3 regions of the Blastococcus sp. HT6-30 genome follow, and region 2 is predicted to be linked to each of the others. Evidence: riboswitches for the same ligand, from Rfam matches in the RefSeq annotation. Region 2 holds a riboswitch; each other region holds the start of a gene.
The links. A riboswitch is a leader RNA that binds a small molecule or an ion and turns the genes downstream of it on or off. The one in region 2 is predicted to bind cyclic di-AMP.

Region 1 (9,786 bases), 620 kb from region 2:
GTCGGCGGTCGCGTCGAGCTCACCGCGGCCGGTGGCGGTGACCGCCGTGGTGAGCCGGTAGCCGCCGGAACGGGCGGCGCGGGGGAGCGGGTGGCCGCCGGCGCCGACGGCGTCGCAGGAGACCTGCTCGGTCAGCCGGCGGCCGCCGGCCTCGGCGGTGACCACGTGGGAGGCCCCGAGCACGCCGAGGGTGATCGATCCGCCGCCGGGACCGGGCAGCCGGAGCTCCGCCAGCGTCTCCGGCGCGGGGCCGCCGAGCAGCAGCCCCAGCGCGGCGGCGGAGACGTCCCGCGGCTCCACGTCCAGCTGGTGCAGGCTCATGCCTCGGGCGTCCGGTGGTAGACGGTGAGCTCGCCGCGGCTCACGCTGCGGCCGGTGGAGACCTCCCACGACTGGGTCGGCGCCCAGCGCTCGAAGGCGAGCAGGCCGGTCTTGTCCGCGGTGGCGTAGTCGGCGTAGTCGACGGTCCCGGTGGCCGGGGTGCCCGTGGTCCCCTCGGCGGTGTAGGACGCCCGGCCCCGCTCGATCTGCCGGTGCACCCGGTCGTCGAGGATCACGTCGCCGTCCGGCGTGAGGTTCGTGCCCTCCCGGCGCATCCAGAGGGTCATCTCCAGCTCTCCCTCGTCGTCCTCCACGGTGAGCCAGCGGCGGCCGGTGGAGCCGTCCAGCAGGTGCTCGCGCCAGGTCATGCCGCCCTCCTCGAGGACGATCGTGCCGCGGACGACGTGGTCGATCCCGGCGTAGGTGATGACGTCGCCGACGCCGATCGCGTGCGGGTCGTAGACGTCGGGCTCGTCGGCCAGCGGGTCCACGCGGGGGCGGGGGGCCGCCGCGCGGGCGAGGTTCCGCCGGCGCAGCACGAGGATCACCACCGCGAGGACCGCCAGGGCCACGAGCACGACGATCAGCAGGACGAGGAGCACGTCGGGCATCGGGCGGCCTCCTGGCGGTCGGCGGACGGGCCGGGGAGAACCTATCGCGCCGAACCGCGGAACGGGCTCCGCGCCCGGTGGCCCGGCCCGGGAGCCGGCCGCCCGGGCTCAGCCGCCGGACGCGCGCGCCCCCGCGGGTGCGGCGCGTTCGGCGTCGTGCTCGTCCTCCTGCACGGGGCCGCCGGCGCTGTTGCCGTGGAAGGACGCCTGCGGTGCCGCGGTGCCCCCGGGGCGCCGGCCCGGCTGGGCGGGAGAGGCGATCGCCTGCGGGGCCAGCGCGGGGTCGACGCGGCCCCACTCGGTCTCGACGTCGGTGAGCAGCGCCTCCAGGTAGGCCCGCAGCTGGGCGCGGCAGGCCTGGGCGAACGCCTTGAGGAAGGCGACCTGCTCCTCGAGCTCCGCGGCGGTCCGCGAGCCGGGGGCGGCGTCCTCGTCCACGGCGGCGGTCCTGCCGGTCAGCCGGGCGGCCGCCTCCTGGGCCGCCTGCATGATCGCCCCGGCGTTCTCGCGGGCGAGCCGCAGCTGCTCCTCGTACTGGTCGCGGGCCTCGGTGGTCATCTGCCGGCTGAAGTCCTCGGCCTCGGCGACGTACTCGTCGGCCGTCTGCTGCGCGCTGGCCAGGATCTTCACCGCCTGCTCGCTCGGCGGCTGGGGCACCGGCGCGCCGTCCAGCCGCTGCTCGAGGACGGTGACCTGCTCCCGCAGGCGGGCGCGCTCCCCGGCGAGGGTCTCCACCTCCGCGGCCAGCGCGCTCACCTCCGCCGCCACCAGCTGCTGGAAGCGGTCGACGGCGGCCTGGTCGTAGCCGGGGTGCAGCATGGTGCCGGAGGGGAACCGCGTGCTGCGGATCTGCGCCGGCGTCAGCCGTCGATCCTGCCCTCCGGAACCGGACGCATCGGTGGTGGTCATTCGGTCACCTTCCCCTCGGCACTGGGCCCCGGTCGGCTGGGGGCGAACACCTCGCTGCGCAGCCGCTCCCGCGGTACGCCGTGCTGGAGCAGCCCGTGGACGGTCTGCTCCACCATGGGCGCCGGGCCGGCCACGAACACCTCGCGGCTCAGCCACGGACCGTGCCGCAGGACCACGTCCCCGACGTCGCCCTGCTCCAGGTCCGACAGCCCGTCGTCCGACACCGCGTACCTGACGCTCAGCCACGGGCAGGCCTGCTGCAGGGCGTCCAGCGCGGCGCGGTCGTACAGCTGGTCCTCGGTGCGGGCGCCGACGAAGAGATCCACCCGGCGGGCGGGCCCCTGGCGGCGGACCTGGTCGACGAGGGCCTCGAGCGGGGCCAGGCCCATGCCACCGGCCACGAGCAGCAGGTCGCGGTCGGAGCCCTCGCCCAGCGTCAGGTCGCCGAGGGGCGGGCCCAGCCGCATCAGGTCGCCGACCTCCACGCTGCGCACCAGCGCGGTGCTCACCGGTCCGCCGGGGCGGGCCTTGACGTGCACGTCGAGCGTGCCGTCGTCGCGGGGTGCGTTGGCGGGGGAGTAGTAGCGCCAGAGCCGGGGACGCCGGTCGATCTCCAGGGAGAGCGACTGACCGGCCAGGTAGTCCACCGGCACCTCGGGGCGGACGCGGAGCACCGCCACGTCGACCGAGCGGCGCTCGTGCGCCACGACCTCGGCCCGCCAGGTGGCGGGGTGGTCGGCGGACTCCTCGGCGCCCTGGATCATCACCGAGGCGACCAGCCCGTAGGCCTCGGTCCAGGTGCGGGCGCGGTGCTCGTCCCACTCGTCGTCGAAGTGCTCGAGGGTGGCCAGCAGGCTGGGCAGCACCGCCGGGTAGTGCGCCGGGAGGGTGCCGAACTTGCGGTGGTCGTACCCGAGCTGCTTCAGGATGGGCACGAGGCCCTCGAGGTCGTCGACGTGCGAGACGACCTCGCCGAGGGCGTGGAAGAACCGGTCGCGCTGGTGGGCCATCGAGACGGGGAACATCGCCCGGGTCTCGGGGTGGCTCAGGAACAGGTGCGAGTAGAAGTACAGCGGCGCCTCGTCGCCCGTCGCGGCGGCCTTCGCGAAGCTGGCCCGCATCGCGGCGATGTCCATGCGTGCCTCCTCGCGGCGTGGTCGGTCCGGCTGGGCGAGCGCCCGACGTCAGCTCTGGCCGGCGACCACGTCCGCGCACTCCGCCTGCCCCTTCCCCGGCCCGGCCGCCGCCACACAGAGGTGGCGGATCTTTCTCGCCGCTCCGGCCGGCACGGTGCCCGGCCGCGGAGAAGTCGTTGGCCTCCGATGAGTCCGCCGAGGAGAGTCCGTCGAACAGGGGGAAGAACCCGACGAGGCGACACCCGGCGAGGTCCCCATGGAGCTGCACGCACCCCTGGCGGTCGAGGCGACCGCACTGGTCAAGACCTACGGGGGGACGACGGCCGTCGGCGGGCTGGACCTCGTCGTCCCGGCCGGGACGATCCACGGGGTGCTGGACTGCTGGGCTCGCTGCTCGGGGACAGCGTCCGGTACGTCGTCGCCGGCACCGTGATCATCGTCGTCGGTGTGCTCCTGGGCTACCGCCCGGACGCGGGGGTGGCCGGTGCCGTGGCGGCACTGGCCCTCGTGCTGGTCCTCTCCTTCGGGCTGTCGTGGGCGTTCTCGGTGCTCGGCCTGCTGCTCCGGAGCCCGAACGCGGTGATGAACGCCGGCTTCATGGGCATCTTCCCGCTGACGTTCCTGTCCAACGTGTTCGTCGACCCCGCCACGCTGCCCGGGCCGCTGCAGGCGTTCGTCGCCGTCAACCCGATCTCGATCCTCGCGACGGCGTGCCGCTCGCTGATGGACGGCACACCGGACGGCGGCGCGATCGGCGTCTCGCTGGCGGTGGCCGCCGGCCTGGCCGCGGTGTTCCTGCCGCTGACCACCCGGTTGTACCGGAGCAGCTGACGGGGGTCAGGGGGTGGGCGCCCCGACCGCCGCGGGCCGGGGCGCCTCGCGCGGCATGACCAGACCGCCCACGAGACCGGCCGCGAGGACGGCGGTGCTCACGGCGAACGCCACCTGGAAGGACGCGACGTCGGTCAGCCAGCCGGCGACCAGCGGGCCGGCGATGGCCCCGAGGTCGGCCGACATCTGGAACACCGCCACGACCCGGCCGCCCCGCCCGGCGCTCATGTCGCCGACGAGCGCGGCCGGCGCGCTGGCCAGCAGGGAGGCCGCCAGCCCGAAGACGGCCATGGACAGCAGGAACGCCCAGATGACCGGCGGCAGGACGAGGATCGCCATGGCGGCGGTGCCCAGCGCGGCGCCGACCACCAGGGAGGGACGCCGTCCCCAGCCGTCCACCAGCCGGCCGGACCGCAGCAGCCCCAGCGCCTGGGCGACCGAGCCGGCCAGCAGGCCGGCGCCCGCCCAGGCGACCGTCCGGCCGAGCTCCTCGGTCACGTACAGCGGCACCAGCGAGTTGCGGACGCCGAAGAGCACCCAGCCGACGCCGAAGTTCGCCACCAGCGCGGCGAGGTACACCCGGGAGCGCAGCGCGGTGCCCAGGGGCATCGGCCCGGCGCCGAGGTCGGGCGAGGCGACGTCCGCGGCCTCGGGGTCCGGGGCGGGCGCGGCCGAGCGGAGCATCAGCACACCGACGCCGCCGGCCACGAGCAGGAACCCGGCGTAGAGGAAGAAGGGCAGCCGGGGGGAGAGCTCGGCCAGCAGCCCGCCGGCCGCGGGCCCGGCGATGCCGCCCAGGATGAAGCCGCCCTGCCAGGTGGCGGCCGCCCGCCCTCGGTGCGACGGGGGTGCGACGCGCAGCAGCAGCGAGAGGGCGGCCACGGTGAACATGGCGCTGCCGATGCCACCGGCCGCCCGCAGGGCGAGGAACAGCGGAAAGGACCCCGCCAGCCCCGCCGCACCGGTGGTCACGGCGACGATGGCCAGGCCGGTGGCCAGCACCAGCCGCTCGCCGAAGCGCTCGACCAGCGTGCCGCCGCTGAACGCGGAGACGAAGCGGAAGAACGCGAAGGCGCTCACCGCCAGCCCGACGGCGGTGGTGCCGACGCCGAAGGAGCGGGCGAACAGCGGGATCGCCGGCGCGACGATGCCGAACCCCAACGCCACGACGAAGGCGATGACCGCCAGGACCCTGACCTCGCGGGGGAGCTCGCCCCGCGTCCCGACCCGCACGGAACGCGATCGTCCCACGCCGCCCGCCCGGGCCTCCGGGCAGGCGGGGGCGCGGGGCGGACCGCCGCCCCGCGCGCCCCGAGATCAGCCGGCGATCCGCCGGGCGCTGTTGAAGCTGCCCATCGAGTCGATCGACGCGACCTTGACCGGCACGCCCGAGGTCGAGGCGTGCACCATCTGCCCGTTGCCGACGTAGATGCCGACGTGGCTGACCGGGCTGTAGAAGAACAGCAGGTCACCCGGCTGCAGGGCCGACCGGGACACCGGGGTGCCCATGGTCGACTGCATCCGGCTCGAGTGCGGCACCGAGATGCCGGCCGCGGCGTAGGCGTACTGCACCAGCCCGGAGCAGTCGAAGGCGTTCGGCCCGGCGGCGGCCCACACGTAGGGGTCGCCCACCTGGGCCAGGGCGGTGTCGACCGCGGTCCGGGCCGCGGCGCTCCCGCCCGCGACCGGCGCCGGCGGGGGTGCGGGGGCCGGAGCCGGCAGGGCGGCCGGAGCTGGGGCAGCCGGAGCTGGGGCAGCCGGAGCCGGAGCAGCCGGAGCCGGAGCAGCCGGAGCCGGAGCAGGCGGGGCCGCCGGAGCCGGGGCAGCGGCGACCGGCGCCGAGGCGCGCGGCGCCGCAGGGGCCGGGGCCTGCTCGGCCGGAGCCTCCTCGGCAGCCGCCGCCTCCTGGGCAGCCGCCACCTCCTGCTCGGCGGCGTGCCGCTCCGCGGCGGCCCGGGAGGCGCGCTTCTCCTCCTCGGTGAGCCGCTCGTACTGCGCCTGGTACTCCGCGATCTGCTGGTCCAGCCGGGCCCGCTCGGCGGTGACCCGGTCGACCTGGGACCGCGCGTCCTCCGCTGCCTGCTCGGCCGAGGCCCGGGCCCGGTCGGCGTCCTCCCCGGCCTGACGGGCCTCGCTCAGCACGCCGTTGTTGTGCGCGGCGATGGCGTCGAGCAGGCCCACCCGGTCGACCAGGTCGCCGGCGGAGCCGCTGGTCAGCATGGCCTCGAGGACGCCGAGCCCGTCGCCGGTGTAGGCGCTGCGGGCCACGGTGCGGACCCGGTCGCGGGCGCGCTCCAGGGCGGCCTGCGCGGCGGTGAGCTCCTCGGCGGCCAGGTCGGCGGCCTGCTGGGTCGCCTTGAGCTGCTCGCGGGTCTCGTTGTACCGCTCGGTGAGCACTTCCAGGTCGTGCGCCCGGCTCGCGATCAGCTGCGCGGCCTGCTGCGACGTCGTCGGCCGCTCGGGGTCGGCGAACGCGGGGAGCGGCGTGAGGGCGACACCGCCGGCGGCCACGAGGGCCACCAGGGCCCGACGGCCGGTGATCCGGCGGTGGGCAGGGTTGAGCGAACTCGCCATGTTCGGCGGGTTTTCCTTTCTTCCACGGCCGCCTACCGGGTTAGCTGACGGGTTCGGGCGGGAAGACGCCCGGCGTCCGGCGGCCCTTCCGGGTCGGTCGGTCGCTTCACCCCGGGAGTGCGATGGGTCCCCGGTCCGGGTGCCGGCGGTGCCGGCGGGTGGTTCGGCGGCGTCCGGGCGGCTGTCACCGGTCGGGCGACGGACGGGTCCGTCCGGACGGGCCCACGCTAGGGGGCGACCGGCGCCGTCACCACGTCGGGTGACGAGTTCGTCGGGCCTTTCCTCCTCCGCTGCCGACGCGTTCACGCACGGTCACGGCGCACCGCCGGAGCGCCCTCGGAAACGGTGGCAAGGCTCACGACCTCGCCGACGACCCAGACCGCAGGTGGCCGGATGCCACCGTCGGCGAGGACCTGCGGCAGGCCGGCGAGGGTGGTGCGCACGCTCCGCTGGGTGGCGGTGGAGCCGTCGGCCACGACGGCGACCGGGGTGTCCGGCGCCCGGCCGTGCTCGACCAGTGCCGCGGCGATCGCGGGGGCGGTCTCCACGCCCATGAGCACGACGAGCGTGCCGCGCAGCCGGCCGAGGGCCGCCCAGTCGACCAGCGACTGCGGATGGCCCGGGGGCAGATGGCCGGAGACGACGACGAACTCGTGGGTCAGGCCGCGATGGGTGACCGGGATGCCGCCCAGGGCAGGAACGGCGACGGCGCTGGTGACGCCCGGCACCACCTCCACCGGCACCCCGGCGGCGGTACAGGCCGCCAGCTCCTCCATGCCGCGGCCGAAGACGAACGGGTCGCCGCCCTTCAACCGGACCACCCGCCGGCCGGCGCGCGCGTGGCCCACCAGCAGGTCGTTGATCCGCTCCTGCGCCATGAACCGGCCCCGCGGGAGCTTGGCGGCGTCGATCACCTCGGCGCCGGGCGCCAGGCACGTGAGCAGCGACCGGGGTGCCAGGTGGTCGACCAGCACGACGTCGGCCTCGGCGAGCGCCTGCCGGCCGCGCACCGTGATCAGCCCCGGATCCCCCGGGCCGCCACCGACGAGGACCACGCGTCCGGGGGCGGCTCCGGCGTCGGGCGACCGGAGAGCCAGCGTCCCGTCGCCGAGGCCGGCCAGCACGGCGTTCCGCACACCGGCCGCCCGCCGGGGATCCGCGGCGCGGTGGACCGCGACCACCAGGTCGCCCGCCCGGCCCGCGACCGGGAGTGCGGCGCTGGACAGCGCCGGGTCGTCGGCCCGGGTGCAGAAGATGCGGGCCTGCTCCGCCTCCGCGGCCACCGCCGCGTCCACCGCGGGGTCCCCGCTCGCCGCCAGCGCGAACCAGGCACCGGCGAGGTCGCCGGCGCCGTAGGGCCGGCGCTCCCAGGCAATCCCGCCGGTCGTCGCCAGCGACTCCAGCGCGGGGGTGACCTCGGGGCCGACCACGGTGACCACTGCGCCGGCGGCCCGCAGGCCGGCGACCCCGCGGTGCGCCGTCGCGCCGCCGCCCACCACGACCACGGGCCGGCCGGCGAGCCGGAGCCCCACCGGGTGCAGCAGCTCGCCGGCCGGGTCGGGGGTCACGGGACCTCCTCGGTCCTCGGCGTCGACGGCGGTCCCGGCGGCGTCGGGCAGCCGGGCGACGGCGACCGTCACCCGGCCGTGGACGGTCTTGCCGACGACGAGTTCACCCCCGCCGAGCAGGGCCGCCGCCTCGGCCACGGAGGGGGTGCCGACGCGGGCCGCGACGGCGGGCGACGGCGTGGGCACCAGCACGGCGGCCAGGTCCGCCGCCGGGTGGCCGGTCACCGGCCAGCCGCGCCGTGCGGCGGCCGCGACCAGCCCCGGCTCGGTCGACCGCGTGTCGAGGGTGGCCAGCCGCACCGGGCCGGCGACCGGGGGCAGGACGGCGTCCACCGCGGCCAGCACCTCGGCGGCGCTCACCCCCGACGACAGCCCGATCCCCACGGTCGTCACATGGGCACCCCCGGACGGTCGGGGAGCGCGGCCAGCAGCCCCGCGGCGTCGCGGGGGAGCGGACCGTCGGGGAGCAGCCCGAGGTCGCGCAACCGGGCGCCGACCTCCAGGGCCCACGGGCGGGACAGCCGGGCCCGGGCGAGCAGGCCGCCGTCGCCGAGGACCGTGCCGGGGGCGCCCTGGACCACGGTCCGGTCGACCACGACCGCGACCTCGTCGGCCCAGCGCAGCGCCAGGTCGACGTCGTGGGTGCTCATCACCACCGTGGAGTCGTGCTCCTGCAGGCGGGCGAGCGCCGCGAGGGTGTCGGCCACCGCGGTCGGGTCGAGCCCGGCGGTCGGCTCGTCGAGGAGCAGCACGCACGGGCGCATGGCGACGGCACCGGCGATCGCCACCCGCTTGCGTTCGCCGTAGGAGAGCTGGTGCGTCGGCCGCGATGCCAGGGGTGCCACGCCCAGCAGCTCCAGCGCCTCCGCCACGCGGGCCCGGACGGCGTCCTCGGCCAGGCCGAGGTTGAGCGGGCCGAAGGAGACGTCCTGGCCGACCGAGGCGCTGAACAGCTGGTCGTCCGGGTCCTGCAGCACGAGCTGGACCACCTGGCGGTGGGCGCGCAGGCCGCGGCGGGTGTGCGCGAGCGGCTCGCCGTCGACGGTGACCGTGCCGGCGGCGGGCCGCAGCGCCCCGGACAGGCAGCGCAGCAGCGTGGTCTTGCCCGAACCGTTGGCGCCGAGCAGCGCCAGCCGCAGCCCCGGCGGCACGCGGACCGCCGCGCCGTCGAGCACCGGGGCCGCGCCGGGGTAACCGGCGACCAGGCCCGCGGCGGCGAGGGTCCGGTGGCTCACCGCAGCACCAGGGTCAGCGCGACGACGGCGGCCGGGAGCGCCACCGCCAGCACCAGGAAGGGGCGCGACGACGGCCGGGCATCGGGCAGCACCCGCAGGCCCGTCTCCATGCCGCGGCCGGCCAGCCCCTCCTGCATGCGCCGGGCGCGGTCCCACGACCGGGTCAGGACGGCGGCGGCGAGCATCCCGGCCGAGCGGTACGAGCGGCGCGGCGTCGACCAGCCCATCCGGGCGGCCTGGGCCTCCCGCACGGTGCCGAGGCTGTCGAGCAGCACGAACAGCAGCCGGTAGGTGACCGAGGCGATCTCCACCACGGCGGCCGGCACGCGCAGCCGGTGCAGCAGCGGCAGCAGGTCGGACATGGGGGTGGTGGTGGCCAGCAGCAGCACGGCGGCGCTGCCGGCGACGGCCCGCCCGGCGAGCTGTCCCGCCCGCTCCGCCGCGTCGGGCGCCCAGCCCAGTCCGCCGCCGTCCACGGTGACCACCGCCGTCACCGCGCCGACGGTGATGAACGCCAGCGGCCACCGGACGGCCCGGAGGAAGGTGCCGGGCGGGACGCGGGCCGGGCCCAGTGCCAGCGCCACCGCGCTCGCCGCCACCA
Region 2 (9,786 bases):
CCGTGGAGCACGTCCACCGTCGCGCGGGCGTCGTCGAGCGCGCGGTGGGTGGGCGAGGTCGTGGCCGAGAAGTACGGGGCGAGGGTGGCCAGCTTGCAGTTGGGCACCTCGTCGCGGCTGAGCAGCCGCCGGGCCAGGACAGCGGTGTCGACCGACGCCGCGGCGGGCCAGGCCAGCCCGTTCTCGGCGCACGCCGCCTTGAGGAACCCCAGGTCGAACGGGGCGTTGTGCGCGACGAGCACCGCGTCGCGGGTGAACTCCAGGAAGGCCGGGAGGACGGCCCCGATCCGCGGCGCCGCCGCGACCATCGTGGACGTGATCCCGGTGAGCACGCTGATGTAGGGCGGGATCTCGTGGCCGGGGTCGACCAGCGTCTGGAACTCGCCGAGCACCTGGCCGCCGCGGATCTTCACCGCGCCGATCTCGGTGATCGCGCTGTCCTTCGGTGACCCGCCGGTGGTCTCGAGGTCGACGACGACGAAGGTCACCTGCGCCAACGGCGTCCCGACGTCGGCGATCGTGACCTGCTGGTAGCGCGGTGGAGCGGGAACCGGTGGCACGGGGCGGACGCTAGGGCGGGGTGCTGACAGTCCGGGGGACGCGCGCCGCCGGCCGCCCGTGCGGCCCCCCCGACCGGGGGTTCCCGGTCGGGGGGTGGGCGGGACACCATTCGTCCCGGTGGGACGTCTGGGGTGTCGCCGGCTCGAGTCGGGGGAGGGAACCGGATGCGCGCGCGCGCCTGGTCGGGCCCCGCCGCTGCTGTGGGGCGCCGGACGCTGGTGGCCGTCCTCGCGGTCTGCACGGTGGCGCTGGTGCCCACCGGGCCTGCGGCCGCCGCGCCCAGCGACCAGCCGGGTGGCACGTCGGGCGTGCTGGACAGCCGCGCCCTGGACCGGCTCCAGCGGCGCGCCGCCGAGGTGCAGGAGGAGCTCCGCGCGCGGCAGGACGACATCGTCGCCGCCCGTGCGGCGCTCGCCGAGGCGCAGGTGGCGGTCGAGGAGGCCGAGGCGGTCCTCGCCGATGCGCAGGGCGTGCTGGCCGGGTACCAGCGGGAGGTGGCCGGCTACGCCTCCGCCGTCTACCGGGACGGCGGAGCGCTGACCCCCCTGACCCTCCTGCTCAGAGCGGGCGACCCGGGTGAGGTGCTCTCCGCCCTGGGCTTCCTCGACGCCGTGGACGCGCACGCCGCCGACGTCATCGGCGTCGCGGAGGGGCACCGGCGCGCCGCCCTGGAGGAGGAGGAGCGGGCCCAGGGTGCGCTCGGGCAGGCCCGGGCGCGGGCCGACGAGGTGAGCGCCCGGGTCGCCGCGCTCGAGGAGGCCGCGGCCGCGGTCACGGCGGAGCTCGACGAGGCCCTGCAGGTCGTCGACGGCCAGCTGTCCCGGTTGCAGCGCGAGCAGCTGGACGTCAACGAGCAGACGGCGGCCAGCTGGCGCGCCTACGTGGACCAGTTGCGCGCCGCGGGCGTCGACACCGTGCCCGCCGCCGCGCTGCGCGACCCGGCTCGGGGCCTGCCGGACGGGCTGGTGCCCGTGGCTGCCGGCGGGGGCGGGGCCCAGCGCGGGGTCGCCCAGCTGCCGGGGCAGCCCAGCTCGCTGCTGGTGCTGCCCGTGGAGACGCTGACGGCGGTGAGCGCGGCGATGGAGGCGCTCGGGCGGCCGTACGCCCCCGGTACGGCGGGGCCGGACTCCTGGGGCTGCGGCACGCTGGTGCAGGCCGCGTTCGAGCGGGCCGGCGTCCCGGTGCCGGCCACGCAGGGGGAGCTGTTCGCGACCGCCACCCCCGTGGCCGCCGCCGACGTGCTCCCCGGCGACCTCGTCTTCCTCGGCTCCGGCGAGGCCGGGCTGGGGCATGTCGGCATGGCGCTGGACCAGCGCACGATGCTCGCCGCCGACGCCCGGGCCGGCGCCGTGGTGGTCCGGACGCTGCCGGCCGACCAGGTGCTGGCGGTCGGGCGACCCGGCCTGGGCCAGCGGCCCGCCGTCCCGGTGCCCGGACCGGCTCCGGGGGCGCTGCGGACCGAGTGCGGCAACACGGTCTACCCACCGAGCTATGACGGCGCCCGCGCCTGGGGTGGCTATCCGAACGGGCTCATCCCGCCCAGCGCGATGTGCCCGCTGGGCGTCGGCGGGCACTGGCTGCGCTGCGACGCGGCGGCCGCCTACCGGGCGATGTCCTCGGCGTACTCGGCCGATCTCGGCGCTCCGCTCTGCATCACCGACTCCTACCGCACGTACGCCGGCCAGGTCCGGCTGTACGGGGAGAAGCCGGCCCTCGCCGCGGTCCCCGGCACGAGCAACCACGGCTGGGGCCTCGCGGTGGACCTCTGCGGCGGCGTCCAGTCGTTCGGGACGCGGCAGTACTCCTGGATGGTGGCGAACGCGGGCCGGTTCGGCTTCCTGCACCCGACCTGGGCCGATCCCGGCAACGGGCGTGAGGAGCCCTGGCACTGGGAGTACGCCGGCACGTGAGGCCGGCTGCCGGACGGCGGCGCGGCGGAAATGTCGGCGCCTCGCCCTACCGTGCGGAACGACTCACGGAGGAGAAGAAGCGATGCTCATCGACTGCGACACCTGCACCGTCCGGGGGACCGGCTGCGCCGACTGCGTGGTGACCGTCCTGCTCGGCGCGCCGCCGGGATGGCAGGGGACCGACCCGGTGGTGGTCCCGATGACCGGCCGCTCGCGCGGTGGGTCCGCAGCGGCCGCGGCGGAGGACGTCGTGGTGCCTCCGCCGGGCGTGGTGGTGGAGTTCGACGACGTGGAGCGCCGGGCCGTCCGCGCGCTGGCGGAGGGAGGGCTCGTGCCTCCGCTGCGGCATCCTCACGGTTCCGACGGTCACGGTGGCGAGGGGCCGGGGCGGCGCACGGGCTGATCGTCCCGGTGCCGGTCGCGGTGTCCGCCCGTGCACCCGATCGGGTGAACGCCCAGGTGGAGGGGCCGTGCGGGACGGGAAGCCGAGCGCATGCGTTCCCACGGTCCACATTTGTCACAGGCGCATCACGATCGTTAAGGTCGTCGCCGTTCGGCCGGGTGGTCGTCATCCGTCGAAGGGTGGCCCCGACCGAACACCGCCTAATCACCGCGCGGCGTGCAGCACCGGCGCCCGCGGTGTACCGGGGACCCACCGCAGTTCCGGGGTGAGTTCTCCTGCGGCCGGCTCGCCGGCCCGCGGGGGATAGGGCCAGTCTTCCCAGCCCGAACCCGTCAGCTAACTCGGTCGGCGGTTGCAGAGGAAGAAACGGAGTGCCGCCGCACGTGGCGACCCCTCACGCACCGCTGACGCAGGCCCCCGAACGAGCTCCCGCCGCCGGCGGGCGCAGCTCCGCGAGCGCCCGCAGCTCCGGACCGCTCCGGTCCGGCGTGCTGGTCAGCGCGGCTGCCGCCCTGACCGTCATCGTCATCCCCGGCACCGCAGTCGCCGTTCCCGGTGCGGCCGACGAGGTCGCCGCGCAGGTGGCCGAGGCCAACCACGAGCTCGAGGTCCTCTCCGAGCAGCTCAACGACGCACGCGTCGCGCTCGAGAGGCACGAGGGCGCCGCCCGGGCCGCCGGCGACGCCGTCGCGGCCGCCGAGGCCCGGCTCGGCGCCCTGGACGGGCACATCCGCAGGCTCGCCCGCAGCGCCTACACCGGCAGCGGACTGACCCGGCTCGACGCCCTGCTGTCGAGCGACTCGGCCGACCAGATGGTGTCCCAGCTCGGGATCCTCGACGCGATCGCCGGGCACACCAACGAGGTCCTCACCGAGGTCTCGTCGGCGGCCGACGACGCGGAGCAGTCCCGGAAGGCCGCTGCGAAGGCCGCCGAGGACGCCCGGCGCACCGTGGTCGAGATCGCCGCGAAGCAAGAGGACCTCGAGACGAGGATCGCCGACTACCAGCGGCGGTACGACGCGCTCACCGCCCCGCAGCAGGCCCAGGTGGCCCAGGCGCACGGTGGCAACAGCCTCCCCGCGCCCACGGCGGTCACGGCGTCCAGCGCCGCCGCCCAGGTCGCGGTGAACACCGCGCTCGCGCAGATCGGCGATCCGTACGTCTGGGGCGCCGGTGGGCCGAACGCCTTCGACTGCTCGGGCCTGACGTCCTACGCCTACGCCGCGGCCGGCGTCACGCTGCCGCACTCCAGCAAGTCGCAGTCGCAGATGGGCCGGCCGGTCTCCCGCGGCGAGCTGCAGCCCGGCGACCTGGTGTTCTTCTACACCCCGGTCAGCCACGTCGGCATGTACATCGGCAACGGGCGGATGGTGCACGCCTCCACGTCGGGCCAGCCGGTGAAGGTGGCGAGCGTGGACTCGATGGGGAACTACAACAGCGCCCGGCGGATCGTCCGCTGAGAAACACCCCCTGGCCCCCACCGCTCGCAGGCTCGCGGCGGGATCCTGCAGGGGGCGCATCGCAGCGAAGGATGTCAGCCGGCTGATGGACACTCTGCTCCCGCCGGGGGCCACGACGGGCCGGTGACCTCTTCGGAGGCCACCGGATCTCCGTCCGCGGGCCTGACCGAGGGGTCGCCGACGTCAGCGTGCTCCGCCGCCCGGTGGCCGATCCCCGCCGGCGGCCACGCGCACCCTCCGGGGCGTCCACGAGTGGCTCACCGCCATCGCGGCCGGCAGGCGCTGGGCATCACCGCCGGGGCGACGGCGACGTAGCACCCGCGCCGGGTGTGGCCTACCGGCCGCTCCGGACGCGCCGCCGGTCCCCGTGTGGCCGGCCTGGTGGGCCGACAGCCCGCCGTCGAGCCTGGAGGCGTTCCTGCAGTTGGTCTGCGAGGGGTACCCGCGGAGTGCGCCGCCCGCACGGGGTTCCCGGGCCGGTGCGGACGGCCGGCGCACCTAGGATCGACCAGGTGGACGGCGGAGGGCGGGCAGGCGCCCGGGCCGCGCTCCTGACGGCGGCGGTCCTCGGGATCGCCCTCGTCGTCGTGATCGTGGTCCGCACGCCCTGGGAGGTGCTCCCGGAGCCGCCCGGTGGCCACACCGCGCCCGATCCCGCCGCGGGGCTGGCTCCTGCGCAGCTGGACCGGGCGGAGGCCTTCGCGGCCGCCCTGCGCCCCGCCTCGCTGCTCTCGATGGCGCTCGGGCTGGCCGTCTCGGCGGTCCTGGGCCTGACCCGGCTCGGCGGCCGGCTCGTGCACGCCGTGGCGGCCCCGCTGGGCGGCCGCTGGTTCGTCCAGGTGCTGGTCGGCGTGCCGGCCCTCGTGGTCGTCGGCCGCCTGGCGACTCTCCCGGTGTCGGCCTACGCCGAGACGGTCCGCCGCCGGTACGGCCTGTCCACCCGCGGGTGGGGCCTCTGGCTGCGCGACGTCGCCGTCTCGGTGGCCATCAGCGCGGCGCTCACGGCCGTGGTGGTCCTGGTCGTCCTCTGGCTGGTGCGCCGCGCCCCGCGCACCTGGTGGGCGTGGGCCGGGGGAGCGGCGGCGGCCCTCGTGGTGATCGGTTCCTTCCTCTACCCGGTGGTCATCGAACCGGCGTTCAACTCGTTCGAGCCGCTGCCGGCGGGGGAGCTGCGCACCGACCTGCTCGCGCTGGCCGACGAGAACGGCACCCCGGTGCAGGACGTCCTCGTCTCCGACGCCTCCCGCCGCACGACGGCCCTCAACGCCTACGTCTCCGGCTTCGGGTCAACCCGCCGCATCGTCCTCTACGACACGGTCCTCGCCGAGCTGCCGGAGGAGGAGATCGAGTCGATCGTCGCCCACGAGCTCGGGCACGTGGCCACCGACGACGTCCTGACGGGCACCCTCATGGGTGCCCTGGGCGCGGGAGCGGCCACCGCGCTGGCCGGGTGGCTGTTGACCCGGCGGGCCCTCCTGCGGCGCGCGGGTGCCGAATCGCCCGGCGATCCGCGCGTCGTGCCGCTGCTGCTCTTCCTGGTGGCCGTGGGCGGGCTGGTCTCGACCCCGGTGCAGAACCTGGTCTCCCGGCAGATCGAGGAGCGGGCCGACCTCCATGCCCTGGACCTCACCCGTGATCCGGAGGCTTTCACCGCCATGCAGCGGCGGCTGGCGACCGCGAACCTCGGCGACCCCGACCCACCGGCCGCCTGGCACTGGTTCTTCGGCAGCCACCCCACCACCGCGCAGCGCATCGCCATGGCCGAGGACTGGCGCCGGCTGGAGCGGTCGCGGTGAGCCGCACCCTCGTCGTCACCAACGACTTCCCGCCCCGGCAGGGCGGCATCCAGACGTTCGTCGCGGCGCTGCTCGCCCGCCGCCCGCCGGACTCGCTGGTCGTGCTCGCGTCGGACTCGCCCGGCTCCGCCGAGCACGACGCGGGGCTGCCGTACCCGGTGGTGCGCCGGCCGACGGGGATGCTCCTCCCCACCCGGGCCACGGCGCGCGCGGCCGTGGAATTGGTCGACCGGTTCGGCTGCGACACCGCGTTCTTCGGCGCGGCCGCCCCACTGGGCCTGCTGGCCCCCACCCTGCGGGCGGCCGGGGTGCGGCACCTCGTCGCCGCCACCCACGGGCACGAGACCGGCTGGGTGGCCTTGCCGGGCGGCCGCCAGGTGATGCAGCGGATCGCTTCCGGGCTGGACGTCGTCACCTACATCAGCGAGTACACCCGGGACCGCCTGGCGCCGGCGCTCGGCGCGCGGGCGCGGCTGGTCCAGCTCTCGCCCGGTGTCGACGTCGACCGGTTCACGCCGCAGGTCGACGGGGCGCCGGTGCGCGCCCGGTACGGGTTGGGGAAGGCGCCGGTCGTCGTCTGCGTCTCCCGCCTGGTGGCCCGCAAGGGGCAGGACGTGCTCGTCGCGGGCTGGCCGCAGGTGCTCGCCCGGCACCCCGGTGCACGGCTGCTGCTGGTCGGGGGCGGCCCGGCGGAGGCCGCCCTGCGCCGGGCGGTGGCCGAGCGCGGGCTGGAGGACTCCGTCGTCCTGACCGGGCCGGTCGACCACGACGAGCTGCCCGCGCACTACGCGGCGGGAGACGTCTTCGCCATGCCGTGCCGGACCCGTCGCGGCGGGCTGGACGTCGAGGGGCTCGGCATGGTGTTCCTCGAGGCGGCGGCCTGCGGTCGCCCCGTGGTGGCCGGCACCTCCGGCGGAGCGCCGGAAGCGGTGCGGGAGGGCGTCACCGGTCATGTCGTGGACCCGCGCTCACCCGCAGCCGTGGCGGCCCTGCTCAGCGGCCTGCTGGACGACCCGGGCGGGGCCCGCGCCATGGGGGCCGCGGGCCGGGCGTGGGTGGAGCAGCGGTGGTCGTGGAGGACCATCGCGGCCGACTTCGCGCACGTGCTCGACGGCTGAAGGCCCCGCTGCAGGGTCCCGCCCCGAGCGTGCGAGGAGCGGGGGCAGCGGGGCCCTCTTTCAGCGGGCGTAGAGCGCGTCGACCTCCGAGCCGAACTCCTTGAGGACGACGTTGCGCTTCAGCTTCAGGCTGGGCGTCAGCATCCCGTTGTCCTCGGTGAAGTCGGTGCCCAGCACGGTGAACTTCTTGATGGCCTCGGCCTGCGACACCGCCTTGTTGGCGTCCTTGACCGCCGCGTCGAGCTCGGCCAGCACGTCGGCGTCCTCGCGCAGCTGCGCAGGCGTCAGGCCGGCGTCCTTGCCCTTGGACTCCAGCCACTGCGGCAGGGCTTCCTCGTCCAGGGTGATCAGCGCGGCGATGAAGGGCCGCTGGTCACCGACGACGATGCACTGGCTGACCAGGCGGTGTGCGCGCAGCCGGTCCTCCAGCACCGCGGGGGCGACGTTCTTGCCGCCCGCGGTCACCAGGATCTCCTTCTTGCGACCGGTGATCTTGATGAAGCCGTCGTCGTCGATCTCGCCGATGTCGCCGGTGTGGAACCAGCCGTCGGCGTCGATGGCCTCCCGGGTGGCCTGCTCGTTCTTCCAGTAGCCGCGCATGACGACGCCGCCGCGCAGCAGGATCTCGCCGTCCTCGGCGATCGCCGCGGCGACCCCCGGCAGCGGCTGGCCGACGGTGCCGATGCGGAACGCGCCGTCGTGGTTGACGGAGGCGGCGGCGGTGGTCTCGGTGAGGCCGTAGCCCTCGAACACCGGGACGCCGATCCCGCGGAAGAAGTGGCCCAGCCGCTCGCCGAGCGGCGCGCCGCCGGAGATGGCGCCGATGCACCGGCCGCCGAGGGCGGCCCGCAGCTTGCCGTAGACGAGCCGGTCGAACAGGGCGTGCTGCAGCCTCAGGCCCAGCCCGGGGCCGCCGGTGTCCTGGGCGCGCGACCAGTCGATGGCCACCTGGGCGGCCCGGTCGAAGATCTTGCCCTTGCCGTCGCCCTCGGCCTTCGCCTTGGCCTGGTTGTAGACCTTCTCGAACACGCGCGGGACGGCCAGGACGAAGGTCGGCCTGAACTCGCCGAGGTCCTCCACCAGGTTCTTCACGTCCGCCGTGTGCCCGATGACCGTGCGGGTCTTGACGGCACCGCACTGCAGGACCCGGGCCAGCACGTGGGCGAGCGGGATGAACAGCAGGAGGGAGCCGTGCACGTTCATGAACCGCCCCAGCAGGCTCATCCCGTTGTTGATCTCGAACAGGAAGTTGCCGTGGGTGAGCTCGCAGCCCTTCGGCCGGCCCGTGGTGCCGCTGGTGTAGATCAGCGTGGCGAGGCTGTCGGCGTTCAGCGTCCTCCGGCGGGCCTCGAGCTCGCTGTCGGGGACGCCGGCCCCCGCCTGGGTGAGCGTGCCGATCGCGTCGTCATCGATGACGTGGACCGACCGGAGCTCCGGCGCCTGGTCCCGGACGGAGTCGACGGCGGTGGCGTGCTCGTCGCGCTCGACGATGACCGCGGTCGCGCCGGAGTCCGAGAGGATCCACCCGACCTGATCGGGGCTGGAGGTCTCGTAGATGGGGACGACGACCGCGCCGGCGGTCCAGATGGCGTAGTCGAAGACCGTCCACTCGTAGCGGGTCTTCGCCTGGAGGGCGACGCGGTCACCCGGGGCGACGCCCGCTGCGACAAGGCCCTTGGCGACCCCGGCGACCTCGCCGGCGAACTCCGCCCAGGTGACGTCGTGCCACCGGCCGTCGCGGCGGCGCCGCAGCCCCACCTCGGCGCCGGCCTCGGCTACGTTGGTGGCCAGCATGTCGGTCAGAGCCTCGTCGGGGCCGACCTCGGTGCTCACAGGAACGCTGAACTCGCGCACGCCCGGTCCTCTCCTCCCCGCCGGCCGCCCGGCACCGTCGCCTGCGGCCCCGGTACGGGGACGTCCCGGCCAATCTAGCGGCTGGTACTACCAGGCAGTAGCCGAGCGCCGCAGTGGGCGGGGCCGGTTCACCCGGGAGCGGTTAGCCTGCTGCCCATGGCCGACCAGTCCACTCAGTCGATCGTCGTAGAGGCGCCTGCGGCCGAGGTCATGGCGGTCATCGCCGACTTCCCGTCGTACCCGCAGTGGGTCGCCGCCGCGAAGCAGGTGGAGGTGCTCGAGACGGGGGACGACGGGCGGGCCCGTCGGGTGCACTTCGTGCTCGACGCCGGCGCGGTCAAGGACGACTACGTCCTCGAGTACGCGTGGGACGACGACCGCCGGGTCTCCTGGCACCTGGTGCGCGGTCAGATGCAGAAGCGGCAGGAGGGCTCGTACACCCTCGCCGAGACCGGCGGTCGCACCGAGGTGACCTACTCGATCACCATCGACCTCTCCATCCCGATGCTCGGGATGGTCAAACGCAAGGCGGAGAAGGTCATCCTCGACACCGCGCTCAAGGAGCTCAAGAAGCGCGTCGAGGGCTGACCTGCGTGCGCACCCTGCTGGTCACCGGCCCCGGTGGGGCGGGGACGTCCACCGTCGCGGCGGCCGCCGCCGTCCGTACCGCCCGTTCGGGCCGGA
Region 3 (9,786 bases), 580 kb from region 2:
GGGTCCTGCTCCGGCGCCGCGGGTCCGCGGTGGACATCACGGAGCACAGCGACGACGGGTCGGCGGCGGCCACCCGCATCCCGGTCGAGGAGCTGCCCGCCGTCGTCGCCGAGCGGGAGGCCGCACCGGCGCCCGTCCGCTGGGTCTGGGACGACACGACCCGCTGGTACCCGGCCCTGCTGGCGGCCGGGGCGCGCGTGGAGCGCTGCACCGACCTGCGGCTGAGCCACGTCCTGCTGCGGCGGTCACCGTTCGCCGACCAGGCGCTCCTCGTCGGTGGGGACACCGCCGGCTGGGACGCGCTGCAGCCGGTCGCGGCGGCCGACCCCGCGCTCTTCCCGCCCGCTGATCCGGCTGACCTGCTCGACCCGGCGGCCGAGCACCGGCGCCAGCAGGCGGCCCTGGCCGCCTCGCCGCGGCGCGACCGGCTCGCCCTGCTGCTCGCGGCGGAGTCCGCCGGCGCTCTGGTGGCCGCCGAGATGACGTACACCGGCCTGCCCTGGCGGGCCGACGTGCACGAGCGCCTGCTGACCGCGCTGCTCGGCCCCCGCCCGGTGGCCGGCGGGAGGCCGGCGGTGCTCGAGCGGCTGCTCGGCGAGATCCGCGCGGCGCTGGGCGCACCGTTGCTCAACCCCGACTCGCCGGCCGAGCTGCTGCGAGCGCTCCAGCAGGCCGGTCTCCCGGTGGCCGACACCCGTTCGTGGAGCCTCGCGCAGCTGGACCACCCCGTGATCCCCGCGCTTCTCGAGTACAAGAAGTTGATGCGGCTGCTCACGGCCAACGGCTGGAGCTGGCTGGAGACCTGGGTGCAGGAGGGGCGGTTCCGCTCCTCCTTCCTCCCCGGCGGGGTCGTCACGGGGCGGTGGGCCTCCACCGGCGGCGGCGCGCTCTCGGTGCCCACGCTCATCCGACCCGCGGCGGTCGCGGACGACGGCTGGCGGTTCGTCGTCGCCGACGTAGCCCAGCTGGAACCGCGGGTGCTCGCAGGGATGAGCGCCGACACCGCAATGGCCGAGGCGGCGCGCGCCTCGGACCTCTACGAGGGCATGGTCGCCGGTGGGGCGGTGGCGTCCCGGGCAGAGGCCAAGCTGGGCATCCTCGGCGCCATGTACGGCGGGACCCGCGGGGAGAGCGGCCGCATGATGCCCCGGCTCACCCGCCGCTACCCGCGTGCCATCGGCCTGGTCGAGGAGGCGGCCCGGGCGGGGGAGCGCGGCGAGGTGGTGCACACCCTGCTGGGCCGGGGGGCGCCGTCGCCGACCGGGGCGTGGGCGCAGCGGGCGGTCGAGCTCGGGGAGCCCGCGGAGCAGGCCGGCTCGCGGGGGGACCGCGACCGCGCCCGCCGTGCGTGGGGCCGGTTCACCCGCAACTTCGTCGTCCAGGGCACCGGCGCGGAGTGGGCGCTGTGCTGGATGGCCGACCTGCGCAACCGGTTGTGGCGGCTGGGCGGGGCCGGGTCGCCGGCCGAGCGGCCGCACCTGGCCTTCTTCCTGCACGACGAGGTCGTCGTGCACGCTCCGGAACACCTGGCCGACGACGTGGTGGAGGTGGTGCGGGCCGCCGCGTCCACCGCCGGGCGCCTGCTGTTCGGCGCGTTCCCGGTGGACTTCCCGCTCGACGTCGCCGTCGTCCGGTCGTGGGCCGACGCCGGCTGAGCCGGGGTCCGCCCTACACCGCCGGGGGGGCGGTGAGGGGCAGGCGACACACGTCACGCCGTGGAAATAACCGGCTCTCGATTGTCACATCTGCATAACGGCGGTTACCGTGGCCAGGTCCGATCGGTCGACACGTCCCCGTCCGGGGAGTCCGATCGGCGCCGCCGAGTCACCCACTGCGATCGCGCTGCGGGTGAGCCGGGGACCCACCGCAGCACTGGGGTGAATCCTGCGCCGAGCACGTCGGCGGCGCGGGTAGGGCTACTTCCCGCCCGAATCCGTCAGCTAACCCGGTAGGCGGCAACGGAAGAAACGGAGAGCCGCCGCATGGCGCGCCCTTGCACCGCCGCACGTCCCTGCACCACCCGGCACCGCCGCATCCGGGTGCGCCCGCGGAACTGACCGCGCCCACGCACGGCGCCCCGCCGGCTGTCGCCCACCACCGAGCACTTCCCGCTCGACCGGCTCCCCGCCGTCTCCCGGTGGCCCAGGCAGTCGTCCCGGCGCCGGCGCCCTGCTGCCCGCACCCCGCCGCGGCCCGCCCTCCGGCCGGCCGCGCGACACCCTCGGAGCTCCCGTACCCATGAATGTCCGCACCACCACCTCCGGCCGCCGCTGCCCGCCGGCGCACGTCCGCCGTCCCGCCCTGTACCTGGGTGCCGCCGCCGCCGGCGCGCTCCTCGTCAACGTCCTCGTCGGCGCTGAGCCGGCGGCGCAGGCCGAGGCCGATGCGCCCCAGTCGGTCAGCGTCGCCCAGGAGCTCGGGCTCACCGCCCAGTCCGGCCCGATCGACGTGACCGAGGACCTGGCCCCGCTGCAGGACCTCACCGCCAGCCGCAGCACCCGCGACGCCGAGCAGGTCGCGGCGCAGCAGGCCCAGGCCGCTGCCGACCAGGCGGAGCTCGACCGGCAGAAGGCCGAGGCGGAGGCCGCAGCCCGTGCCGAGGCGGAGGCCAAGGCCAAGGCCGAGGCGGAGGCCGCCGTGGCCGCGGAGGCAGCGGCACCGGCTGCCGCGGCACCGGCTGCCCCGGCACCGGCTGCAGCGGCACCGGCGGCCGCGAGCCGGAGCCGGCAGGCGCCGGTGTCCAGCTCGCCGGCCGCCTCGGTGGCCGCGTCGGCGGTCGCGCGGATCAGCAACAGCGCCGGAGCCGTCAGGCCGCAGGCCCAGGCCGCGGCCGACGCCGTGGTCAGCAACGTGCCGGGTGCGGCGAGCATCACGATCGGCGGCACGCGCGCCAGCGCGGCCGATCCGGGTGGTCACCCGTCCGGGCTGGCGCTGGACTACATGGTCATGTCCAACGCGGCGCTCGGGGACGCCATCGTCGCGTACCACCGCGCACACTGGGCCGAGCTCGGGGTGGACTACATCATCTGGCAGCAGCGCATGCTGTCGTCCGCGAACGGCTCCTGGCAGCCCATGGGGAACCGGGGCAGCCCCACGGCCAACCACATGGACCACCCGCACGTGAACTACCGGGGCTGAGCGCCGACGCCCCGGGCCCGCCCGGGCCCGGGGCCGCTCGACCCCCGGACGACGTAGCGTCAGCTTCCGGACGACCGACAGCGGCAGCATCCGCATGGCCAGGGCGATCGGTACCCAGGGCCCACACGGACGTGCTGATCTCTCTCCGAGCGGATGGAGCCGTGGGCGATCGACGTGCTCATGCGTCGGGGCGTGCCGACCGGCTCCGCCCGTCGGTCAGCCCGGTTCGGCGGGGACGGACCCGGTGCCGACCAGGGCCCGTGCCAGCGCCGCCGAACGGAGCAGCGGCAGCTGCCGACCGATCCGCGCGGCGGCGTCGAGGTGGTCGAGCAGCAGCTGCCGGCCGGCGGCGGAGAGCCCGGTCACCGAGCCGGCGTCGACGCGCACCGGCTCGCCGCCGTAGTGCTGCAGGAAGGTGTCGACGACGGCGTCGTCGACCTCCCCGGCCAGGCACAGCACCCGGCCGCCAACGGTGTCGAGCAGCCGGACCACGCGATGCACCAGCGCGGACGGACGGGAGGGGAGCGGGTGCACCGCCCCGGTCTGACCTCCTCGGGGCCGACGGGGTTCGGCTGCGGCCGGGACGGGCACCCACAAGGGCACGGGCGACGGGCGAGGACGGCCTCGCGGGGACCAGCACGAGGGAATCGGGAGTGACCACGGCCGAGACCAGCCGGCAGATCCTCGGCGACCGGTACGAGCTGCGCGACCTGATCGCCGTCGGCGGGATGGGTCAGGTGTGGCGGGCCCGCGACGTGCTGCTCGACCGTTGGGTGGCCGTCAAGGTGCTGCGCAGCGAGTACGCCGACAACCCGGTGTTCGTGGCGCGGTTCCGCACGGAGGCCCGGAACGCCGCCAGCCTCAGCCACCCCAACATCGCCGCAGTCCTCGACTACGGTGAGTCGACGGCGGAGGGCACCGGCGAGCACCTCGCCTACCTCGTCATGGAGCTGGTCGACGGGCCGCCGCTGTCGGCGCTGCTGGCCGAGGACGGGTCGCTCGGCACCGGCGCCGCCCTCTCGGTCCTGCAGCAGGCCGCGGCCGCGCTCGCCGCCGCCCACCGGGCCGGTGTGGTGCACCGCGACGTCAAGCCGGCCAACATCCTGCTGACCCACGACGGCACCGTGAAGCTCACCGACTTCGGCATCTCCTGGTCGGCGGGCAGCGTGCCGCTGACGCAGACCGGCCAGGTGATCGGCACGGCGCAGTACATGTCCCCCGAGCAGGCCAGGGGCGAGCACGTCGGCCCGGCGAGCGACGTCTACGCCCTGGGGCTGGTCGGCTACGAGACCCTCGCCGGGCACGCCGCCTTCGACGGCGACAACCCGGTGACCGTCGCGCTCAAGCAGGTGCAGGAGCACCCCGAGCCCCTGCCCGCCGAGCTGCCGCGGGACGTCCGCGCCCTCATCGACGCCGCGCTGGTCAAGGACCCCGACGACCGCCTGCCCGACGGGAACGCCTTCCTGCACGCGGTCGAGGAGACGATGCACGGCCCGCCGGACACCGCGTCCCTCACCCGGCCGGTGGCCGTCGTGGCGGCCGCCCGCGCGACCGGCTCCGGGGGCGGCACGGGCGCGCACCGGGGGACCGGTTCGGTCGGGGAGGCCGGCCCCCGCCGGGAGACGCCGGCAGAGCGACCCGCGGGGCGCCGGCCGCTCCTCCTGGTCCTCCTCCCGGTCCTCGCCTTCCTCCTGCTCGGCGGAGGCGTGGCCGCCCTGCTCGCCGCGTCGGCCTCCGATCCCGGCGGTGCGGCCGGGGCCGTCGAGTCGCAGCCGGTCGCCGAGGTGGACCTGGTGGCCGCGGACTACGTCGGGCGGCCGGTCGAGGAGGTCGTCGCCGAACTCAGCGCGCTCGGCCTGACCGTGCGGCTGCAGGAGGACCCGACCCCGGGCGGTGTCGCGGGGACCGTGACCGGAGTCGAGGCCGCCGATGCGCGACCCGAGCCCGGGGACGAGGTCCTCGTCCGCGTCGCGGCACCACCCGCCGCGCCGGACACGTCGTCGTCGACCGACGGCGGCGGCGCCACGGCGCCCGCGCCCGCCCCGGCCCCTGCGCCCGCCCCGGCGCCCGCCCCTGCGCCCGCGCCCGCCCCTGCGCCCGCGCCCGCGCCGGCCCCGGCGCCCGCTCCTGCGCCCGCGCCGGCCCCGGCGCCCGCGCCGGCCCCGGCGCCCGCGCCGGCCCCCCGGCCCGAACTCCGGCCCGAGCCGGCGGCCACGACGACGGAGCCGCCGGCCGTCGACGAGTCGGCGCCCGGGACGTCCGCGCCCAGCAGCCCGGCCGGCGATCCCACCGATCCGGGCACCGGCACACCGACCACCCCGGCCGACGAGGGGACCGGGACGCCGACCACTCCCGCCGACGAGGGGGAGGAGCCGACCACCCCCGTCGCCGAGCCGGAGACCCCGTCCACCACCGGGACGACGGAGACTCCGGCCACCGGGACGACGGAGACCCCGTCCACCACCGGGACGACGGAGACCCCGACCACCCCGGAGGGCGAGGATGACGGCGACGCGGGTGATCCGGAGGACGGCACGGCCGACCCCCGGGTCTGACCTGGGGCCTGCCCCCCGGGTCGGTCAGCCGCGGACCCGGAGCAGCACCTTCCCGGTGGCGCGGCGCTCGTCGAGCTCGGCGACGGCCTCGGCTGCATCGGCCAGCTCGTGGACCGAGCCCAGGGGCGGGTCCAACCGGCCCTGCTCGAGGAGCGGAGCCAGCTCCGCCCACTGCTCCTTCGGGTAGCCCGGCTCGCCACCCGACCAGAACGCGCCCCAGCCGACGCCGACCACCGACACGTTGTTCAGGAGCAGCCGGTTCACCTTCACCGTGGGGATGTCGCCGCCGGTGAAGCCCAGGACGAGGAGCCGGCCCTCCCGGCCCAGGCTGCGCAGCGAGTCGGTGAACCGGTCGCCGCCGACCGGGTCGACGACGACGTCCACGCCCCGCCCGCCGGTGAGTTCCTTGACGCGGTCGCGGAACCCCTCGGCGAGGACGACCTCGTCGGCGCCGGCGGCCCGGGCGACCTCGCCCTTGGCCTCGGTCGAGACAACGGCGAGCACGCGGGCGTCCGCGGCACGGGCGAGCTGGACGGCCGCCGTCCCGAGGCCGCCGGCCGCGCCGTGCACCAGCACGGTCTCGCCGGCCGCCAGCCGACCCCGGCGGTGCAGCGCGAAGTGCATCGTCAGGTAGTTCATCGGTAGGGCGGCGCCCTCCTCGAAGCTGGTGCGGTCGGGGAGCGGGAAGACCAGTGACGGGGGCACGGCGACCACCTCGGCGAAGCCGCCGAATCCGGGGAACGCGGCCACCCGCTGCCCGGGCTGCAGCCCGCTGCCCTCGGGGGCGCTGCGTACCGTGCCGGCGACTTCGCTGCCCGGGACGAACGGCAGCTCCGGTTTGAGCTGGTACTCGCCGCGGCTGAGGAGCACCTCGGGGAAGGTCACCCCGGCGACGTGCACGTCGACGAGGACCTTTCCGTCGGCCTCGGGCTCGGGGATGTCGACGACCCGCACCGCGCGGGGGCCGTCGTGGGAGCTGATCTGGGCGGCGTGCACAGGTCCTCCTGCTCGGTGGGCACGTGGCCGGCGCGGCGCGTCGCCACGCGGACCGGGTCCCGCGAGCCTCTCAGACGGATGTGGCCCCGGTTCCGGGGAGGCGGCCGGAAGCCTCAGAGCAGCCGGTCGAGGTCGTCGGGCCCCGGCCCGGTGCCGCCGGAGTCGACCAGGGGAGAGGTGTCGGGGACGTCGTCGTCCGGGGGCTCGGGCGCCACCGGCCCCTCGGCGTAGAGGGTGTCGGGGTTCTTGGGGTCCATCTCGCGGGGCACGGGGCCGGACTACCCGCGGGGCTGGGCGCCAACCGGTGGCCGGCCGGCGCCGACGCGACTCAGGTGCCGCAGAAGGTCCGGTAGGCGCCGAAGTCCTGCGGGGCGGGCGCGGCGTACCGATCCAGACCCGGCCGCGCGTCGAAGGGCGCGGTCACGGCCTCGAGGAGCTGCCCGAGCGGGGCGAGGTCGCCCTCGGTCGCGGCGTCGAGGGCTTCCTCGACCAGGTGGTTGCGCGGGATGTAGACCGGGTTGGCCCGGTCCATCCCGGCGGCGTCGGGAGCCAGGGCCCGCCAGCGCTCCAGCCAGCCGTCGATCCCGGCGAGATCGAGGAAGAGCAGCCGCACGGGCTCCACGTCCCCGCGCGCGGCGCCGCCCAGGGCCCGGAAGACCGATGTGAGGTCGACGTGGTCCTGCCGCAGCAGGACGAAGAGGTCCTCGGCCAGGGCACGGACCACCGCGTCGTCGAGCCCCTCCGGCAGCCCGAGCTTGGCCCGGACGCCGGCGGTCCAGGCCGCCTCGTACCGCGGTGCGAAACCGCGGAGGGACTCCACGGCCACGGCGACGGCCTGCTCCTGGTCGTCGTCGAACAGCGGAAGAAGCGCCTCGGCGAGCCGCGCGAGGTTCCACTCGGCCACGACCGGCTGGTTGCCGTAGGCGTAGCGCCCGCCGGCGTCGATGGAGCTGTACACGGTGGCCGGGTCGTAGGCGTCGAGGAAGGCGCACGGGCCGTAGTCGATGGTCTCGCCGGAGATCGTCGTGTTGTCGGTGTTCATGACCCCGTGGACGAACCCGACGAGCATCCACTGCGCCACCAGCGACGCCTGCGCCGCCACGACGGCGTCGTACAGGGCCAGGTACCGGTTCTCCGCGCCGGCCGCGCCGGGGTGGTGGCGATCGATCGCGTGGTCGGCGAGCCGGCGCAGCAGGTCGACGTCGCCGGTGGCCCGGGCGTACTGGAAGCTGCCGACGCGCAGGTGGCTGCTCGCGACCCGGGCGAGGACGGCGCCGGGCAGCAGGGTCTCCCGGCGCACGGCGCGCCCGGTGGCGACCACGGCCAGGGAGCGGGTCGTCGGGATGCCCAGGGCGTGCATCGCCTCGCTGATCACGTACTCGCGGAGCATCGGGCCGACGGCGGCCAGGCCGTCGCCGCCCCGGGCGAACGGGGTCCGGCCGGAGCCCTTCAGGTGCAGGTCGCGCAGGGCGCCCTCGGCTCCGGGCAGCTCACCGAGCAGCAGCGCCCGCCCGTCGCCGAGGCGCGGGTTGAAGCTGCCGAACTGGTGCCCGGAGTAGGCCTGTGCCACCGGGGTGGCCCCCTCGGGCACGAGGGTGCCCACCAGCAGCCGGAGGCCGTCGGGCGTGCGCAGGGCCGCCGGGTCGAGACCGAGCTCGGTGGCGAGGGGCTCGTTGAGCACGAGCAGGCGGGGATCCGGCGCCTCCTCCGCCTGCCAGGGGAGGGCCATCTCCCCGAGCTCACGGGCGAAGCGGTCGCCGAGGACGATTGTCGGAGACGGTGCGACGCTCACCCCATCGAGGGTACGTCGATTTCCGCGATCGTCCCCGGCCGCGGCGGCGGGACGGACGCCGGCGGTCAGCGGAAGCGGCGGCGGAGCATGCCCTCCTGGGCGACGGTCGCGACCAGCCGGCCCGCGCGGTCGAACAGCCGGCCGCGGCAGAGCGTCCGCCCGCGCCCGGCCCAGCTGCTCTCCTGGTCGAACAGCAGCCACTGGTCGATCCGGGCCGGCTCGTGGAACCACACCGCGTGGTCCAGGCTCGCCGCGGCGACGCCGGGCTCCCCGATCATGGTGCCGTGCGGCGTGAGGGCGGTGCCGAGCAGGAGCATGTCCGACGCATAGGTGATCCCGCAGCCGTGCGCCAGCGGCTCGTCCGGGACGGGGGTGCGGCTGCGCAGCCAGAACTGCTGGAGGGGAGGCCTGCGCTCGCCGCGCGCCGCGGCCAGCCGGGGCGAGTCGCCGGCGAAGCGGATGTCGAAGGGGTGCCGCTGGGCGAGCCAGCGGAGCCACTCCCGAGCCGGTCCCTCGCTCGCGTCCGCCACCTCCTCCAGCGTCGGCAGCTCCTCGGGTGCCGGTGCGTCGAGCTGGGGCAGCTGGTGCGCCCACCCCTCCTCGGTCACGTGGAAGGAGGCGGTCAGCGCGAAGACCGCCGCACCGTGCTGCTCGGCGACGACGGAGCGGGTGGAGTAGCTGCCGCCGTCGCGGACCGGGGTGACGGAGAAGTCCGTGGGTGCGGTGACGTCGCCCGGGCGCAGGAAGTGGCCGTGGATCGAGTGCACCGCCCGCTCGGGCGGCACCGTGCGCCCGGCGGCGAGCAGTGCCTGTGCCGCCACCGCGCCCCCGAAGGCCGGCCCCGGGACGGCGCTGCGGGGCCCGGCGCGAAAGCGCCCCGGCGGGGCCGCCTCCAGCCGGAGCAGCTCTGCCAGCCCACCGGAGCCCGCGCCGGTGGGCTGCTGTGGGGGTGCCGGCCGTTCGTCGTCGAGCGGCATGTCGGTCGTCCACCTCGTCCCGTCCGGAGCACTTGCCGGGTGAATGGAATCACCCCTCGGCTGGGGCACGGCCGCTGCTACGACCTCAGCCCCGACCTCAGCGGTGAGGACGAGGACGGCTACGGCACCGTGCCCGGCGGCGGGCAGGTGCCCGCCGGCCGCGAGGACGGTGCCCGGCTGGCCACCGCCGACTGCCCGGAGTCGGCCGTGGCGATGCCGGAAGCGGCCTTGCGCCGGCCCTCGGCTGACCGGCGGGACCGCGGGGTCAGGCGCTGATCGAGCTGCGGCGCTGCAGCCGCACCCGGCGGCGCTCCCGCTCGGAGAGCCC

Region 1: it holds a riboswitch for cyclic di-AMP, as region 2 does, so the genes downstream of both, ABC795_RS09985 (NlpC/P60 family protein) here and ABC795_RS07005 (NlpC/P60 family protein) in region 2, are expected to answer to the same signal.
Region 3: it holds a riboswitch for cyclic di-AMP, as region 2 does, so the genes downstream of both, ABC795_RS09815 (hypothetical protein) here and ABC795_RS07005 (NlpC/P60 family protein) in region 2, are expected to answer to the same signal.

Annotation. Positions count from the first base shown of each region.
Region 1 covers NZ_CP155792.1:2,066,834-2,076,619, reverse strand. Annotated here, with positions in the region: gene ABC795_RS10020 (DUF2617 family protein) at 1-321, opposite strand, end outside; gene ABC795_RS10015 (DUF4178 domain-containing protein) at 318-932, opposite strand; gene ABC795_RS10010 (DivIVA domain-containing protein) at 1,041-1,841, opposite strand; gene ABC795_RS10005 (globin domain-containing protein) at 1,838-2,977, opposite strand; gene ABC795_RS10000 (hypothetical protein) at 3,234-3,410, shown strand; gene ABC795_RS09995 (ABC transporter permease) at 3,407-3,808, shown strand; gene ABC795_RS09990 (MFS transporter) at 3,815-5,041, opposite strand; gene ABC795_RS09985 (NlpC/P60 family protein) at 5,126-6,382, opposite strand; cyclic di-AMP (ydaO/yuaA leader) riboswitch at 6,397-6,549, opposite strand; gene cobA (uroporphyrinogen-III C-methyltransferase) at 6,685-8,343, opposite strand; gene ABC795_RS09975 (ATP-binding cassette domain-containing protein) at 8,340-9,185, opposite strand; gene cbiQ (cobalt ECF transporter T component CbiQ) at 9,182-9,786, opposite strand, start outside.
Region 2 covers NZ_CP155792.1:1,444,204-1,453,989, forward strand. Annotated here, with positions in the region: gene ABC795_RS06990 (DEDD exonuclease domain-containing protein) at 1-560, opposite strand, end outside; gene ABC795_RS06995 (D-alanyl-D-alanine carboxypeptidase family protein) at 726-2,471, shown strand; gene ABC795_RS07000 (hypothetical protein) at 2,554-2,874, shown strand; cyclic di-AMP (ydaO/yuaA leader) riboswitch at 3,062-3,241, shown strand; gene ABC795_RS07005 (NlpC/P60 family protein) at 3,258-4,334, shown strand; gene ABC795_RS07010 (M48 family metallopeptidase) at 4,847-6,130, shown strand; gene ABC795_RS07015 (glycosyltransferase family 4 protein) at 6,127-7,248, shown strand; gene ABC795_RS07020 (AMP-dependent synthetase/ligase) at 7,309-9,042, opposite strand; gene ABC795_RS07025 (SRPBCC family protein) at 9,259-9,690, shown strand; gene ABC795_RS07030 (ArsA-related P-loop ATPase) at 9,696-9,786, shown strand, end outside.
Region 3 covers NZ_CP155792.1:2,024,202-2,033,987, reverse strand. Annotated here, with positions in the region: gene ABC795_RS09820 (bifunctional 3'-5' exonuclease/DNA polymerase) at 1-1,655, shown strand, start outside; cyclic di-AMP (ydaO/yuaA leader) riboswitch at 1,808-1,970, shown strand; gene ABC795_RS09815 (hypothetical protein) at 2,239-3,138, shown strand; gene ABC795_RS09810 (hypothetical protein) at 3,355-3,630, opposite strand; gene ABC795_RS09805 (protein kinase) at 3,792-5,693, shown strand; gene ABC795_RS09800 (NADPH:quinone oxidoreductase family protein) at 5,718-6,689, opposite strand; gene ABC795_RS09795 (hypothetical protein) at 6,803-6,958, opposite strand; gene ABC795_RS09790 (protein adenylyltransferase SelO) at 7,018-8,481, opposite strand; gene ABC795_RS09785 (acyl-CoA thioesterase domain-containing protein) at 8,547-9,458, opposite strand; gene ABC795_RS09780 (ferredoxin) at 9,498-9,734, shown strand; gene ABC795_RS09775 (WhiB family transcriptional regulator) at 9,724-9,786, opposite strand, start outside.